3 regions of the Pseudomonas sp. G3-19 genome follow, and region 2 is predicted to be linked to each of the others. Evidence: predicted binding sites of a transcription regulator. Region 2 holds the regulator's gene; each other region holds the start of a gene.
The links. Region 2 encodes sigma-54, which starts transcription at its own class of promoters, with help from an activator protein. Its sites were predicted from a motif close to ANTGGCATNNANNTTGCTNT; they were not measured.
Positions count from the first base shown of each region.

Region 1: the regulator sigma-54 is predicted to act here: its motif matches at 2,315-2,334, upstream of glnK (P-II family nitrogen regulator).
Region 3: the regulator sigma-54 is predicted to act here: its motif matches at 1,935-1,954, upstream of glnA (glutamate--ammonia ligase).

Region 1 covers NZ_JBMPIQ010000003.1:3,990,825-3,994,987, forward strand. The annotation lists gene ACOYXI_RS18400 (secondary thiamine-phosphate synthase enzyme YjbQ) at 1-183, opposite strand, end outside; gene ACOYXI_RS18405 (ammonium transporter) at 400-1,737, opposite strand; gene glnK (P-II family nitrogen regulator) at 1,775-2,113, opposite strand; gene ACOYXI_RS18415 (accessory factor UbiK family protein) at 2,527-2,787, shown strand; gene ACOYXI_RS18420 (YifB family Mg chelatase-like AAA ATPase) at 3,552-4,163, shown strand, end outside.
Region 2 covers NZ_JBMPIQ010000003.1:5,225,071-5,229,233, forward strand. The annotation lists gene rapZ (RNase adapter RapZ) at 1-210, opposite strand, end outside; gene ptsN (PTS IIA-like nitrogen regulatory protein PtsN) at 213-677, opposite strand; gene hpf (ribosome hibernation-promoting factor, HPF/YfiA family) at 690-998, opposite strand; gene ACOYXI_RS23735 (RNA polymerase factor sigma-54) at 1,072-2,565, opposite strand; gene lptB (LPS export ABC transporter ATP-binding protein) at 2,753-3,478, opposite strand; gene lptA (lipopolysaccharide transport periplasmic protein LptA) at 3,478-4,023, opposite strand; gene lptC (LPS export ABC transporter periplasmic protein LptC) at 4,010-4,163, opposite strand, start outside.
Region 3 covers NZ_JBMPIQ010000003.1:4,616,104-4,620,266, forward strand. The annotation lists gene ACOYXI_RS21175 (DUF4124 domain-containing protein) at 1-147, opposite strand, end outside; gene glnA (glutamate--ammonia ligase) at 434-1,840, opposite strand; gene thiI (tRNA uracil 4-sulfurtransferase ThiI) at 2,169-3,623, shown strand; gene typA (translational GTPase TypA) at 3,763-4,163, shown strand, end outside.

The DNA.
Region 1 (4,163 bases), 1.2 Mb from region 2:
GCGACGGACCGCCGGATCGGCGTTCTCGTTGATGGTCAACGACGCCGAGGTATGCTGCAGCCACAAATGCAACAGACCGACCCGGCACGCCTTGAGTTCAGGCAGGCCGGCGAGTAACTCGTCCGTTACCAGATGAAAGCCCCGGGGCCGTGCCCGCAGGGTTATCAGAGTCTGTTGCCACATACAGTTCTCCGCACGTTCGGGGCGCATTCTAGCGCGCTCTGGGAAAAAACAAAGGCCCTAATATTCCTGCAATGATGTAAGCCATTGGCCGCAGAAAAACGCTTGTCGTAAACACGACCAAAGCCGTACGAAAAATCCTTTCAGCCACTACCTGAATGACAAATTCCAGACAAAAAAATGCCCGGCAAGCCGGGCAAGTTTTTTCGATGCGCGTACTTACAGGTTGTAGCCGCGTTCGTTGTGTTGTGCCAGGTCCAGACCCACTGCCTCTTCTTCCTCGGTGGCACGCAGGCCCATGACCACGTCCAGTACCTTGAGGATGATGAAGGTGACGATCGCGGTGTAGATCACCGTGAAGCCGACGCCTTTGCACTGAATCCACACTTGCGAAGCGATGTCGGTCACGGTGCCGAAGCCGCCCATGGCCGGTGCGGCGAACACACCGGTGAGGATTGCGCCGAGGATACCGCCGATACCGTGCACGCCGAAGGCATCCAGGGAATCGTCGTAACCGAGTTTGCGTTTCAGCGTGGTGGCGCAGAAGAAGCACACCACACCGGCCGCCAGACCGATGATCAGCGAGCCCATCGGGCCCACGGTACCGGCTGCCGGCGTGATTGCCACCAGACCTGCAACCACACCCGAGGCAATGCCCAGTGCGCTAGGTTTGCCGTGGGTGATCCACTCGGCGAACATCCAGCCCAGTGCAGCGGCAGCGGTCGCGATCTGAGTCACCAGCATCGCCATGCCGGCAGTGCCGTTGGCGGCCGCGGCGGAACCGGCGTTGAAGCCGAACCAGCCGACCCACAGCATGGCCGCGCCCATCAGGGTGTAACCAAGGTTGTGCGGTGCCATCGGGGTGGTCGGGAAGCCTTTGCGCTTGCCCAGCACCAGGCACGCCACCAGACCGGCGATACCGGCGTTGATGTGGACCACGGTGCCGCCCGCGAAATCGAGCACGCCCCAGTCGCCCAGCAGCGAACCCGGACCGCTCCAGACCATGTGCGCGATCGGCGCATAGACCAGCGTGAACCAGACGCCCATGAACACCAGCATCGCGGAGAACTTCATGCGCTCGGCGAAGGCACCGACGATCAGCGCCGGGGTGATGATGGCGAAGGTCATTTGATAAGTGACGAACACTGCTTCAGGGAACAGCGCTGCCGGGCCGGTAATGCTGGCAGGCGTGACGCCCGCGAGGAAGGCCTTGGCAAAGCTGCCGACGAAGGAGTTCAGGTTGACGACGTTGGCTTCCATCCCGGTGGTGTCGAACGCCATGCTGTAGCCATAAAGGAACCACAGGATGGTGACCAGGCCGGTAATGGCGAAGCACTGCATCATCACCGAAAGAATGTTTTTCGACCGCACCATGCCGCCGTAGAACAGCGCGAGGCCCGGAATAGTCATGAACAGCACGAGGGCTGTGGAGGTCAGCATCCAGGCGGTGTCGCCGGAATTGAGGACTGGAGGCGCCACCGGATCTGCCGCCATAGCCAGGCCGGGCATTACGATGGACAACAGGGCGCCTAGCCCTGCGAATTTACGCAGAGTCATATTGTTTTCTCCTGGGGCGTTGGGTTTGTGGCGGCGTTTAGATCGCGTCGGTATCGGTTTCGCCGGTACGGATGCGGATCGCCTGTTCCAGATTGACCACGAAGATCTTGCCGTCACCGATCTTGCCGGTGTTGGCAGCCTTGGTTATCGCCTCGATAACCCGATCCAGATCCTTGTCGTCGATAGCAACGTCGATTTTCACCTTGGGCAGAAAATCGACCACATACTCCGCGCCGCGATACAGCTCGGTGTGACCCTTCTGCCGGCCGAAGCCTTTGACTTCAGTAACGGTAATGCCCTGCACGCCGATTTCGGACAGCGACTCGCGCACGTCGTCCAACTTGAACGGCTTGATGATGGCAGTGACTAGCTTCATGAAACTCTCTCCCGAATTGGTGGACTTGCCCCAGGAAAACAAACCCGACTCAAGTCTAAGCGCAGTGCCTGGCTTTGTAACGCATCGTCGGCCTTACCTGCCCGACTGACGCCAGCTAACCGCTGCCGGCGAAACTCCCCGTCCCGCCTGCCGCACTGCATTCGTCACAGCGACTGCATCAGTGCATGGGTCACTACCGACTAAGCAGAAAGCTTGCCATCTCGCCAAATTCCTCTGATTTCAAGCCCTTGGCCGCTGCCACAGGCGCCCGCGCAAAAAAGCCCCGACGGTTACGCACAACAACGGTGCGCTGCCGTCCGTCCGCTTGCGCGAAAAGCGTGCATCCGTGCCTGCGTCAATGACTATAGACACTGCGTGATACACTGCCCGCCACTGTTTACAGGACACATTCCATGCTCGCGCCCAAAGACTTCCTCGACGCCCTGAGCGGCACCGCCTCCCGCCTGTTCAGCGGCGACACTCCGCTGCCGAAAGCCGAAATCGAAAGCCAGTTCAAGATGCTGCTGCAGAGTGCGTTCAGCAAACTCGATTTGGTGAGCCGTGAAGAGTTTGATAGTCAGATGGTTGTGTTGGCGCGTACCCGCGCTCGCCTCGAAAGCCTTGAGGCCAAAGTCGCCGAGATGGAAGCCAAGCTGACGCCGCCGGCCGAGTAAGTCTGCAGACCCTGAGCAAAAATGCCTTGAAGTTTGCGAAAGAAATTAAACCGCTCCTGCCGAGGCAGGAGCGGTTTCCGTCAGATCAATCCTCTACAATGAATTATTCCAACGGTCTCGCAGAAACTCGTACAGGCGAAAAGCCCATAACGCGATTCTGACGAGGCGCCACATATGTTTAAGAAACTTAGACATACTTTGGCCCTCCTTGCGTGGGGCCAAACCTCCGATGCACTTTCCGGCGTACGAACACCTTCGGGACTACACGTGAGTGTGTCCGCCAAGGCGGCCGGGTGTGAGTCCCTCAAAAAAAGCACCGGCACGGGTCTCACACCGTGTCGAGGAACATGAAGTCTTTGCGCTCCCGGCCACACTTCGCGAATACCCCATGAGTGGGCATCGTCATTGCGGACTTTATGACCGCCCTTAGAAAGCGATTTAAACAACTTGTATCAAGTTGTTAGGAGGCGCTATCAACGGGACCGTTGCCCCCCCTTTCAAGCCCATCTGATACTTGCGCCAATGAGCAAACATGCATAACCTGATCGCACGTGAGTGTGTCCGCAAAGGATACGCAGGCCTTGGCCTCACCGAAGCCTGCAAACTGAAAACCGTCTCCTCAAGGCGGTTTTTTTTCGCCTCGAAATTGGTTGACCGCTTTCCCGCAACATCCAGTGAAAGTTCGCCCCCGCCTGATCGCCCTTCCCCAACTACCCTTCAAAAACCCGCAGGAAGCGGTCCCCGATTCAGCTCAAGGAACGACCATGTCCCTCTCCATCGTCCACAGCCGCGCCCAGGTTGGCGTGGATGCTCCCGCTGTCACCGTCGAAGTCCATCTGGCCAACGGTCTGCCGTCGCTGACCATGGTCGGCCTGCCCGAGGCGGCGGTAAAGGAGAGCAAGGATCGCGTGCGCAGCGCGATCATCAATTCCGGGCTGCAGTTTCCGGCGCGGCGGATCACCTTGAATCTCGCGCCGGCGGACTTGCCCAAGGACGGCGGGCGCTTTGATCTGGCGATTGCCCTGGGGATTCTGTCGGCGAGTGTGCAGGTGCCGTGTCTGACGCTGGATGAGGTGGAATGCCTTGGTGAACTGGCGTTGTCCGGTGCTGTGCGGCCGGTACGCGGGGTGTTGCCGGCGGCACTGGCGGCGCGCAAGGCCGGGCGGGCACTGGTGGTGCCGCGGGCGAATGCCGAGGAAGCGTGCCTTGCTTCGGGTTTGAAGGTGTTTGCGGTGGATCATCTGCTGGAGGCAGTGGCGCATTTCAACGGGCATACGCCGGTCGAGCCTTATGTCTCGGACGGGCTGATCCATGCGGCGAAACCTTATCCCGACCTCAATGAGGTGCAAGGACAGATGGCCGCGAAACGGGCGCTG
Region 2 (4,163 bases):
ACGCGACAGGTGGCTCGGCAGATTGCGTGCATCGATCGACACGGCCACCAGCGGCTGGGCCAGTTCGGTGTGAATCAGGGCGCGTTCGGCGAGTTCCGGCAGCAGACCGGCCGGCAGGTTGTCGATGCAGTAGTAGCCGTTGTCCTCAAGGACATTCAGGGCGGTACTTTTACCCGAGCCGGAGCGGCCGCTGACGATGATCAAACGCATGATTAATGACCGTTCTGCTCGCTCAGGACGACCTGATACAAGGCTTCGTTGCTCGGTGCGCTGCGCAGTTTTTCGCGCACTTCCTTGCGATCGAGCATGCTGGCGATCTGGCGCAGTAATTCCAGGTGGGCATCGGTGGCCGCTTCCGGGACCAGCAGTACAAACAGCAGGTCGACCGGTGCGCCGTCGATGGCATCGAAATCGATGGGGGCATCAAGGTGCATCAACGCGCTGATAGGCGCTTCGCAGCCTTTGAGGCGACAGTGGGGAATGGCGATGCCGTTGCCGAAACCGGTGGATCCGAGTTTCTCACGGGCTACCAGGCTCTCGAAAACATCCTGCATGGCCAGATCCGGCACTTCTTTATGGATGAGGTTGGCAATCTGTTCGAGGGCTTTCTTTTTACTGCCGCCCGGCACGTTCACCAGGGAACGGCCGGGGGTCAGGATACTTTCAAGTCGGATCATGGGTTGGGAGTGTTAACGACCTGTCGCGCCCTGAAGGAGGCTCTGGGTCTTTTCCTTATGCTTTTTGAGTTGGCGATCCAGCTTGTCGGTCAGTGAGTCGATCGCAGCGTACATGTCAGTATCTTCTGCGTTAGCGACCACTTCGCTGCCGGGTATATGCAAGGTGGCTTCGATTTTCTGCTTGAGCTTTTCGACGCACATCGTGACTTGCACGTTGGTGATCTTGTCGAAATGGCGCTCCAATCGTTCGAGTTTCTCGTTGATGTAGGTGCGCAGAGGTTCGGTCACTTCCAGTTGGTGTCCACTGATGTTGACTTGCATACAGCTTCTCCTTCGTTGCCAGTGCATAAAGCGGCAGGCCGAAGAGCCTGCCACTGGAACGCTGTAACGTGGCTTACATCAACCGCTTGCGTTCGCTCGAAGGCGCGATCCCGAGGGATTCGCGGTACTTGGCGACGGTGCGGCGAGCCACCTGAATGCCTTGTGCCTCCAGTAAACCAGCGATCTTGCTGTCACTCAACGGCTTTTTCTGATTTTCCGCCGCAACCAGTTTTTTGATGATCGCGCGGATCGCCGTCGACGAGCATTCACCGCCTTCGGAGGTGCTGACGTGGCTGGAGAAAAAGTATTTCAGTTCATAAATACCGCGCGGGGTATGCATGAATTTCTGCGTGGTGACCCGGGAAATCGTCGATTCGTGCATGCCGACCGCCTCGGCGATGTCATGCAGGACCAACGGCTTCATGGCTTCATCGCCATACTCCAGGAAGCCGCGCTGATGCTCGACGATCTGGGTGGCCACCTTCATCAGGGTTTCGTTGCGGCTTTGCAGGCTCTTGATGAACCAGCGTGCCTCTTGCAACTGGTTGCGCATGAAGGTGTTGTCGGCGCTGGTGTCGGCGCGACGGACGAAACCGGCGTACTGCGCGTTAACCCGCAGACGGGGCACTGACTCCTGATTCAGCTCGACCAGCCAGCGTTCGTTATCCTTGCGCACAATGACGTCGGGCACCACGTACTCGGCTTCGGTCGATTCGATCTGCGAGCCCGGACGCGGATTGAGGCTTTGCACCAGTTCGATGACCTGACGCAACTCGTCTTCCTTGAGCTTCATACGCCGCATCAACTGGCTGTAGTCGCGACTGCCGAGCAGATCGATGTAATCGCTGACCAGACGTTTGGCTTCGTTGAGCCACGGGGTCTTGGCCGGGAGCTGACGCAGTTGCAGCAGCAGGCATTCGCCGAGGTTGCGCGCGCCGATACCGGCCGGTTCGAACTGCTGAATGCGGTGCAGAACGGCTTCGATCTCGTCCAGCTCGATGTCGAGCTCCGGATCAAAGGCGTCGAGAATTTCTTCGAGGGTTTCGTCCAGGTAGCCCTGATTGTTGATGCAATCGATCAGGGTCACGGCGATCAGGCGGTCGGTGTCGGACATCGGCGCCAGGTTCAATTGCCACAGCAGATGGCTTTGCAGGCTTTCGCCGGCGGACGTGCGGGTGGTGAAGTCCCACTCGTCGTCATCGCTGCTGGGCAGGCTGCTGGCGCTGGTCTGGTAGACGTCTTCCCAGGCGGTATCAACGGGCAGTTCGTTAGGAATGCGCTCGTTCCATTCGCCATCTTCCAGATTGTCCACCGTCGGGGCGGCTTCCTGATAGGACGGTTCCTGAATGTCGGTGTTGGGTTTTTGTTCGGCGTTGTCGGCCAAAGGATCGGTATTGTCGAAGTCGTCGCCTTCTTCCTGGCGTTCGAGCATCGGATTGGATTCCAGGGCCTCCTGGATTTCCTGTTGCAGGTCCAGGGTCGACAATTGGAGCAGGCGGATGGCCTGTTGCAGCTGCGGTGTCATCGTCAGCTGCTGGCCCATTCTCAAGACTAGCGATGGTTTCATGGCAGGGGCTTAACACCTTATTCGCCGGCGCGCATGCGCCATCCACTACAGGGCGCCGGAGCGCCAAACTTAAGCAAATTATATGCCTGAAACTGTCGTGTTTGCCTAGAGCGCTGTAACAATAAAAGCGTATAAAAAGCCTGCTTCATCGATACAGCACCCGGAGGCTGGCCAAGTGCCTTGGTGCTTACAGGCGGAACTCGTGGCCCAGGTACACTTCCTTCACCAGATCGTTGGCAAGGATGGTCGCCGCATCGCCTTCCGCGATCAGTTGACCGTCGTTGACGATGTAGGCGGTTTCGCAGATATCCAGGGTCTCACGCACGTTGTGGTCGGTGATAAGAACACCGATGCCCTTGGCCTTGAGGTGATGGATGATCTGCTTGATGTCGCCGACCGAAATCGGGTCGACACCGGCGAACGGCTCGTCGAGCAGGATGAATTTCGGTGCGGTCGCCAGGGCGCGGGCGATTTCCACCCGGCGGCGTTCACCACCGGACAGGCTCATGCCGAGGTTGTCGCGGATGTGGCTGATGTGGAATTCCTGCAGTAGGCTTTCCAGTTCCTTGCGACGACCGGCCTTGTCGAGTTCCGTGCGGGTTTCGAGGATGGCCATGATGTTATCGGCCACCGACAGTTTGCGGAAGATCGACGCTTCTTGCGGCAGATAGCCGATACCGGCCTTGGCGCGGCCGTGCATCGGCTGATGGCTGACGTCCAGATCATCGATCAGCACGCGACCCTGATCGGCCTGCACAAGGCCGACGATCATGTAGAAACAGGTGGTCTTGCCGGCACCGTTCGGGCCGAGCAGGCCAACGATCTGGCCGCTGTCGATCGACAGGCTGACGTCGCGCACAACCTGGCGGCTTTTATAGGCCTTGGCCAGGTGTTGAGCTTTCAGAGTTGCCATTACTGGGTTTTCTCGTCGGTTTTCTTCTTCGGCTGGATCACCATGTCGATACGCGGACGCGCTTCGGTGACTTTGCTGCCGGTAGCGCGACCGGCACTGGCCAGTTTCTTCACCGTGTCATAGACGATTTTCTCGCCCTGAGTGGTGTTGTTGTCCTTGTCGACAACCTTGGCCTTGTCGATCAGCACGACGCGGTTTTGCGCGGCGTGGTACTGAATCGTCACGCCCCAGCCCTGAACAGGCTTGGCGTCACCCTGGGTTTGCAGTTGCTCGAAGTAGGCAAGGTTGCCCACCGAGGTCACCACGTCGATATCGCCGGTCGGAGTACGGGTGATGGTCACCGTATTGCCCTTAACGATCATCGAGCCCTGGGTGATGATCACATCACCTTTATAGGTGGCGATGCCGTTCTTGTCGTCCAGCTGGGCGTCGTCGGCCTGAATGCGGATAGGTTGCTGCTGATCGTTCGGCAGAGCCCAGGCGCTCACGCTTCCCAGTGCTGCGCCCAGACTGAGCAAAATAGGGAGGGTTTTAACGAGCCTCATACTGTCCTCTTACGTTCGATTGCAGGTGTATCCTGCTTTCCTTCAAATACGCCTTCATTCCCACGCCAGTCGATACACCGCCAGCGCCGTCGATTCTAACGGGTTGCTCGGTCTGCGCATATTGCTGCTGAGGGAACACC
Region 3 (4,163 bases), 610 kb from region 2:
TGGCGGCAACTCGACCGGCTGCGCCTGAACACCGTCCGGCGAGTGATCGCTGTAAACCGTGTTGCCATTGGCATCGGTGTACTTGTAGATCTGCGCGGCGGCGGGCAGGGCGATCAGCAGCAGGATGTAGAGAAAGGTGCGACCCATGAAATCGACCGGGAAAGAAAGCGATGGGGTGCAGCATAGGCCAGGTGCGGCGGTTGGCCCAACCCGGGACATATCCGGAGATCATTCAGACGCCAGAAATTCCCTGTGGGAGCGGGCTTGCTCGCGAATGCGGTCGGTCATTGAAGGTGATGGTGGCTGACACGACGCCTTCGCGAGCAAGCCCGCTCCCACAGGGGTTTTGCGTAGTTTCATAAATCGTGGGCAATAAAAAGGCCTCCCGAAGGAGGCCTCTTTTTGTCACGCCGCGTAGCGCGGCGCTACTGGATCAGCAGCTGTAGTACAGCTCATATTCCAGTGGGTGTACGAAGGTGCGGACCTTGATTTCTTCTTCGGATTTCAGCGCGATGTAAGCGTCGATGAAGTCGTCGGAGAACACGCCGCCCTTGGTCAGGAACGCACGGCCCTTGTCCAGCTCTTCCAGGGCTTCTTTCAGGCTGCCGCAAACTTGTGGGATCTCTTTCGCCTCTTCAGGCGGCAGGTCGTACAGGTTTTTGTCAGCGGCATCGCCTGGGTGGATCTTGTTCTGGATACCGTCCAGACCGGCCATCAGCAGTGCTGCGAAAGCCAGGTACGGGTTGGCAGCCGGATCCGGGAAGCGTGCTTCGATACGACGGCCGCGTGGGCTGTTGACGTAAGGAATACGGATCGAGGCGGAACGGTTGCGGGCCGAGTAGGCCAGCATTACCGGCGCTTCGAAACCTGGCACCAGACGCTTGTAGGAGTTGGTAGCCGGGTTGGTGAAGCCGTTCAGGGCCTTACCGTGCTTGATGATACCGCCGATGAAGTACAGGGCGGTTTCGGACAGGCCGGCATAGCCTTCGCCAGCGAAGGTGTTCTTGCCGTCTTTGGCGATGGACATGTGTACGTGCATGCCCGAGCCGTTGTCGCCGTACAGTGGCTTCGGCATGAAGGTCGCAGTGCGGCCGTAAGCGTCGGCAACGTTGTGGACAACGTATTTCAGAGTCTGAACTTCGTCAGCTTTCTTCACCAGGGTGTTGAACTTGACACCGATTTCGTTCTGACCGGCAGTCGCCACTTCGTGGTGGTGAACTTCAACGGTCTGGCCCATCTCTTCCAGTGCGTTGCACATGGCAGTACGGATTTCGTGGTCGTGGTCGAACGGCGGAACCGGGAAGTAGCCGCCTTTGATGCCAGGACGGTGGCCTTTGTTGCCGCCTTCGATGTCCTGGTCGGACATCCACGAGCCTTGTTCGGAGTAGATCTTGAACATCGAGCCGGAGATGTCGGACTTGAACTTCACTTCGTCGAAGATGAAGAATTCTGGCTCGGGACCGGCGAAGACGGTGTCACCGATACCGGTGGTCTTCAGGTATTCCTCGGCGCGGTGAGCGATGGCGCGCGGGTCGCGATCGTAACCTTGCATGGTCGACGGTTCGATGATGTCGCAAACCAGGATCAGGGTTGCGTCTTCGGTGAACGGATCGAGAACGGCAGTATCGTCGTCCGGCAGCAGGATCATGTCGGAGGCTTCGATGCCTTTCCAGCCAGCGATGGAGGAACCGTCGAACATCTTGCCGACTTCGAAGAAGTCGTCTTCCAGCGCATCGCGAGCCGGCATGGTCACGTGGTGCTGAGTGCCTTTGGTGTCCGTGAAGCGCAGATCAATCCACTTGACGTCATGATCTTTGATGAGTTGAACCGACTTCGACATAGTGTCCTCCGGGTGGCTTAGGGCTTGGTAGTGGATGCCCTTAATATGGGTGATGCCGGCGCAGATACTCTGCCAAGGCAACCTGCCTCACAAGGGAGCAAATTGCATGCCAGTGCCCCAGCATGGGTTTTTTGCCCCAATTTCACGCTTTGAGCGCTGCAAAGCGCCATAAAGGTGAAAATCTCGCCCCTTAATGTAGCGCCTCAAATCAGAAATGACCTGTTTTGGTGCAAGTGAAACCTTCTGCATATTAACTGGTTAAACCTTGAGCAATTTCCGCTATAATCCGCGCCCCCCTTTTTCGGCTGGCCCTGCGCGCGCTGTTTTCATGAAACTAATCGTAAAAGTCTTCCCCGAGATCACCATCAAAAGCCGCCCTGTCCGGATGCGTTTCATCCGCCAGCTGGCCAAGAACATCCGCGCCGTGCTCCGCGATCTGGACCCGGCCGTGGTGGTGAACGGTGTGTGGGACAATCTCGAGCTGGAAACCCGCGTTACCGACCCCAAAGCCTTGAAAGAGATGGGCGAGCGCCTCACTTGTACTCCCGGCGTCGCGCACTTTCTGCAGATCGACGAATACCCGCTGGGCGACTTCGATGACATCACCGAGAAGTGCAAACAGCACTACGGCGATGTACTGGCCGGGAAGATTTTCTCGGTGCGCTGCAAGCGTGCCGGCAAGCATCCGTTCAGCTCGATGGACGTCGAAAAATACGTTGGCAGCAAGCTGCGTCGTGAGTGCGGTGCGGCCGGAATCGACCTCAAAGACCCGGAAATCGAAGTTCGCATCGAAGTTCGCGACCAACGGTTGTTTGTCATCCACAGCCAGCACAACGGCATCGGCGGTTACCCGCTCGGCGCCCTGGAGCAGACGCTGGTACTGATGTCCGGCGGCTTTGACTCGACGGTTGCCGCTTACCAGATCATGCGTCGCGGCCTGATGGCGCATTTCTGCTTCTTCAATCTCGGCGGGCGTGCCCACGAATTGGGCGTGATGGAAGTCGCGCATTTCATCTGGAAGAAGTACGGCAGCTCGCAACGCGTGCTATTTGTCAGTGTTCCGTTCGAAGAAGTGTTGGGCGAAATTCTCGGCAAAGTCGATAACAGTCATATGGGCGTCGTATTGAAGCGTATGATGTTGCGCGCATCGTCGGCCATCGCCGACCGGCTGCACATCGACGCGCTGGTCACCGGCGAAGCGATCTCCCAGGTATCGAGCCAGACGCTGCCGAACCTGTCGGTGATCGACTGCGTGACCGACAAACTGGTCCTGCGCCCACTGATCGTTGCGCACAAGCAGGACATCATCGACACGGCCAACGAGATCGGCACCGCCGATTTCGCCCGGCACATGCCGGAGTACTGCGGGGTCATCTCGGTCAATCCGAAGACTGCCGCCAAGCGCCACCGTGTTGAGCACGAAGAGAAAGAATTCGACATGGCGGTTCTCGAGCGTGCGCTCGAAAACGCCAAACTGGTGCCGATCGATCGAGTGATCGACGAATTGGGCCAGGACTTGCAGATCGAAGAAGTCGGCGAAGCGCTGGCCGGTCAGATCGTTATCGACATCCGTCACCCGGATGCGGCCGAGGATGACCCGCTGGAACTTGCCGGCATAGAAGTACAGACGATGCCGTTCTACGCAGTGAACGCTCGTTTCAAGGAGCTGGATCCGACTCGCCAGTACCTGCTGTATTGCGACAAAGGCGTGATGAGTCGCCTGCATGCTCACCATTTGCTCAGTGAGGGGCATGCCAATGTGCGCGTTTATCGACCGAGCTAAGTGCCCGGGGCTGTTTGCCTGTGGCCTGCGTCACCGGCCCCCCGACACCGCCGTCAAGCTGTAACGGCCATGCCGGACACTACTGTTAATCGCTGCCAAGACTTGTCAGCAAACCGAATCCTCTGATCGAGATACACAAGTGATCGAAAATCTACGTAACATCGCCATCATTGCCCACGTTGACCATGGTAAGACCACCCTGGTAGACAAACTCCTGCGTCAATCCGGCACTCTGGAGCGCAACGAGCTCAACGACGAGCGCGTGATGGACTCCAACGACCAGGAAAAAGAGCGCGGTATTACCATTCTGGCGAAAAACACCGCCATCAACTGGAACGGCTACCACATCAACATCGTGGACACCCCGGGCCACGCCGACTTCGGCGGCGAAGTAGAACGCGTAATGTCGATGGTTGACTCCGTTCTGCTGCTGGTTGACGCTCAAGACGGCCCTATGCCGCAAACCCGTTTCGTGACCAAGAAGGCGTTCGAAGCCGGCCTGCGTCCAATCGTGGTCATCAACAAGGTTGACCGTCCAGG